2 regions of the Streptomyces sp. NPDC006430 genome follow, and region 1 is predicted to be linked to the other one. Evidence: riboswitches for the same ligand, from Rfam matches in the RefSeq annotation. Region 1 holds a riboswitch; the other holds the start of a gene.

What was found. A riboswitch is a leader RNA that binds a small molecule or an ion and turns the genes downstream of it on or off. The one in region 1 is predicted to bind ZMP and ZTP.
Region 2: another riboswitch for ZMP and ZTP. It lies ahead of ABZZ20_RS07985 (bifunctional 5,10-methylenetetrahydrofolate dehydrogenase/5,10-methenyltetrahydrofolate cyclohydrolase); the one in region 1 lies ahead of glyA (serine hydroxymethyltransferase).

Annotation. Positions count from the first base shown of each region.
Region 1 covers NZ_JBEXQA010000002.1:78,664-80,855, forward strand. The annotation lists gene rocD (ornithine--oxo-acid transaminase) at 1-994, opposite strand, end outside; ZMP/ZTP riboswitch at 1,127-1,217, shown strand; gene glyA (serine hydroxymethyltransferase) at 1,254-2,192, shown strand, end outside.
Region 2 covers NZ_JBEXQA010000003.1:469,240-471,431, forward strand. The annotation lists gene ABZZ20_RS07975 (RNA polymerase sigma factor) at 1-535, opposite strand, end outside; partial or broken gene ABZZ20_RS07980 (SAM-dependent methyltransferase) at 762-983, opposite strand; ZMP/ZTP riboswitch at 1,078-1,172, shown strand; gene ABZZ20_RS07985 (bifunctional 5,10-methylenetetrahydrofolate dehydrogenase/5,10-methenyltetrahydrofolate cyclohydrolase) at 1,201-2,091, shown strand.

The sequences.
Region 1 (2,192 bases):
CCGCGCCCCCGCCGACCAGCAGATTCAGCTCCCGGTGCAGGTGGTCGCCGAGCTCGGCGGCACGCTGCTGGTACTCGCCCGTGCGCAGCATCGCGACGACCTCCAGGCCGACCGCGCAGGCCAGCGGGTTCCCGCCGAAGGTGGAGCCGTGTTCGCCGGGCCGGAACACCCCGAGCACGTCCTGGTCCGCGGCGACGGCGGAGACCGGGACCACGCCGCCGCCCAGCGCCTTGCCGAGGATGTACACGTCCGGCACGACCCCCTCGTGCTCGCAGGCGAAGGTCTTGCCGGTGCGCCCCAGCCCCGACTGGATCTCGTCCGCCATGAACAGGACGTTCCGCTCGCGCGTGAGGTCCCGTACGCCCTGGAAGTACCCGGCCGGCGGTACCAGCACCCCAGCCTCGCCCTGAATCGGCTCCAGCAGCACGGCCACGGTGTTCGGCGTGACGGCTGCGGCCAGCGCGGTGAGGTCGCCGTACGGAACGATCTCGAACCCCGGCGTGTACGGGCCGAAGTGGTCGCGCGCCTCGTGGTCGGTGGAGAAGCTCACGATGGTCGTGGTCCGGCCGTGGAAGTTGCCGGCCGCGACCACGATCTTGGCGTGCCCGTCCGGGACGCCCTTGACCTCGTAACCCCACTTGCGGGCGAGCTTCACGGCCGTCTCCACGGCCTCCGCGCCCGTGTTCATCGGGAGCACCATGTCCTTGCCGCACAGCGCGGCCAGCTCGCGGCAGAAGTCGGCGAACCGGTCGTGGTAGAAGGCCCGGGAGGTGAGGGTGACCCGTTCCAACTGCGCCCGGGCGGCGTCGAGCAGGCGGCGGTTGCCGTGGCCGAAGTTGAGCGCCGAATAGCCCGCGAGCATGTCCAGGTAGCGGCGGCCCTCCACGTCGGTCACCCACGCGCCTTCCGCGGACGCCACGACGACGGGCAGCGGGTGGTAGTTGTGCGCGCTGTGCGCCTCGGCGGAACGGATGGCATCAGCAGTTGTCGACACGGGGTCTCCGATCGTCGGTCAGGCGGGCCGGGTGACGGGGTTGGTGTCACCTGCGTCACCTTGTATACGGCTATACGTCGCTCGTATACCGGACGGGGAAACCTTTCTTGTGGCCCGGCGGCTAAGGTGAGCGGTACGCACGGCGACTGGCGTACGGAGAACCAACTCCGGGGGAGTCGTGCGCGCACGACCGCATACAGGGCCGCTCGCCTGGGCCTCGCGGGGACGAGATCTGACATCGACCCCGGAGGAGCCCGCCATGACCGCGCGCCGCCACCCCGCCCACCGCCACCCTTCCCTGTGGGCCGTCGACCCCGAGCTGGCGTCCTTCGTCGCCGCGGAGGAATCCCTTCAGGCGGAGACCCTGCGTCTGATCCCCAGCGAGAACTACGTGTCCGCCGCCGTGTTGGAGGCCTCCGGCACGGTGCTGCAGAACAAGTACAGCGAGGGGTACCCGGGCCGCCGCTACTACGAGGGCCAGCAGAACATCGACCGCGTCGAGGCGTTGGCCGTCGAGCGGGCGAAGGGCCTGTTCGGGGTGGACCACGCCAACGTCCAGCCGTATTCCGGCTCGCCCGCGAACCTCGCGGTGTACCTGGCCTTCGCGAAGCCCGGCGACACGGTGATGGGCATGGCCCTGCCGATGGGCGGGCACCTGACGCACGGCTGGGGGGTCTCGGCGACGGGCTCGTGGTTCCGGGGCGTGCAGTACGGGGTCTCCGCCGGGACGGGCCTGATCGACTACGACGCGGTCCGCGACCTGGCCCTCGCGGAGCGCCCGAAGATCATCTTCTGCGGCGGTACGGCGCTCCCGCGCACGATCGACTTCGAGGCGTTCGCATCGATCGCGCAGGAGGCGGGCTCGATCCTGGTCGCGGACGTCGCCCACATCGCCGGCCTGATCGCGGGCGGGGCGCACCCGTCGCCGGTCGGGCACGTGGACGTCGTCTCGACGACCACGCACAAGACCCTGCGGGGTCCGCGCGGCGCGATGCTGATGTGCCGGGAGGAGCATGCGAAGGCCATCGACAAGGCGGTGTTCCCGGGCCTGCAGGGCGGGCCGCACAACCAGACCACGGCGGGCATCGCCGTGGCCCTGCACGAGGCTTCCCAGCCGTCGTTCGTCACCTACGCCCATGCGGTCGTCGCCAACGCCAAGGCCCTCGCCGAGGCCCTCCTGGCCCGCGGATTCGACCTG
Region 2 (2,192 bases), on a different contig from region 1:
CAGGGTTCTCGCCCTCGTCGGCGTCCTTGGCGCTGGTCTTCTTGGCCGCGACCGTCTTCTTGGTGGCCGTCTTCTTCGCGGCGGTCTTCTTGACCGTCCGCTTCTTCGGCTCGGCGGCGGAACCGGCCGCCTCGTCATCGGTGGCCGCGGTCGGCGAAGCGGATATCGCCGCCGCAGTGGCCGGGGTCGTGGCGGCGACCGAGGCCTTGCGCGCGCCGATGGGGCGCGGCGCAGCAGCCGCCTTCTTGGTCACGGTGCGGGCAGGCGCAGCGGCTGCCTTGCGGGGCTTCTTGGCGGCAGCCTTCGTGGCGGGCGCGGCGCTGACGTGCAGCGCGACGCCCTCCTCGTCCAGGACCTGGTTCAGGCTGCGCAGGACCCGCTTCCACTGGTCCACCGGGATGCGGCCGGCCTCGAAGGCCTGGCGCACGTCGTCACCGTTGATGTGACCCTGCTCGCGGCCGCGCTCGACGAGCGCGACGAGGGCCTCCGATTCGGCGATCTCCGGAGGGAACGTACGGGACGGGCTGAGCGACACAAGGAGCCTCTCGTTGCGAACAGATAAGGAGTGAGCGGGACATCATCGCGCGGACTCGGGAAACAGACCCGAGGGGGGTCTGTATTCCGGGGCCGCGCGAGGACACCTGTCGGTTCATCGCACGCCCGAGTCGATTCGTTACGCGCTGAATTGAGTGACCTGCGCCACGCTGTGGGCGTGCAACCGATCGGCTGGGATTCCGTCCGCGTCCGAGCCGCCCTTCCCGTCAGCCCGTTTTGCGGGCTTCGATGAGGAAACGGGCGGTGTGGGCCACGAACGGGCCGTCGCGTTCGCTCCGTTCGTGGAGCTCGCGCAACTGGTCCCGGTAGTGCCCGATCGTGAAGACGGGCACCATCCAGATCACCTTCCGGAGAAAGTAGATCACGGCTCCGATGTCGTGGAACTCCGTCCGCGGCCTCTCGGATACCGACTGCACACCAGCTCGTTCCAGGTGGGATGCCGGTGATCCACTGGTTTGACCACATCTCGCCGTACTCGGGGCGCTGCGGCCTTCGAACGCGCCTATGCGGTCGATTAGAGTGGGTGCGGGCCGTGACTGGCGTTCGGGTGGATCACCACCGGGGAGCGGCCCGGCGTACCTCGCGTACGCCGCCTGCCGCGCGCCTGGGCGAACCGCGATTCCGCAGCGACGCCCAGGAGACCTCATGACGACCGCCCAGTCCGTTCAGCCGGCCCAGAACGCCCGTCTCATGGACGGCACCGCCCTCGCCCGCCGCATCTCGGAGCAGACCGCCGTCCTCGCGGCGAAGATCACTGAGCGCACCGGTACCGCCCCGTGCCTCGCGACCGTCCTGGTCGGCGAGGACCCGGCGTCCGTCACGTACGTCCGCATGAAGCAGAACCGCTGCGCCAAGGCCGGAATCACCTCCCGCCACGTGGAGCTGCCGGCCGAGACGACCACCGAGGAGCTCGTCGCCGCCCTCACCGCCCTCTCCGAGGACCCCGAGGTCAGCGGCATCCTGCTGCAGCACCCGGTCCCGCACCACATCGACGAACGTGCCGCCTTCGAGGCCATCGCCCCCGGCAAGGACGTCGACGGCGTCACCATGTACTCCTTCGCAGCCATGGGCTTCGGCCTGCCGGGCTTCGTCTCGTGCACCCCCGGTGGCATCATGCGGCTCCTCGCCGAGTACGACGTGGACCTCACCGGCAAGCACGCCGTCGTGGTCGGCCGCAGCGCCATCCTGGGCAAGCCCGCCGGCATGCTGCTGCTGGCGCAGAACGCCACCGTCACCTACTGCCACTCCCGCACCCAGGATCTGCCCTCGATCGTCCGCCAGGCCGACGTGCTCGTCGCCGCCGTCGGCAAGGCCGAGTTCATCCGCGGCGAGGACATCAAGCCGGGCGCCGTGGTCCTGGACGCCGGCTACAACGAGGGCAACGTCGGCGACGTCCACTTCGAGTCGGCTGCCGCCCGCGCCTCGTTGATCACCCCGGTTCCCGGCGGCGTCGGCCCGATGACCATCGCCGTCCTGCTGGAGCAGACCGTCCGGGCCGCCGCGGCCCAGGCCGGGCTGGCGCTCGCGGAGCTCTGACCCACACCGCACACCACCGGCGTACGGAGAACGCCCCGGGCCGTGCGGTCCGGGGCGTTCGCCACGTCCACGACCGGTCCGGCACGGCCCGGCACGGCACG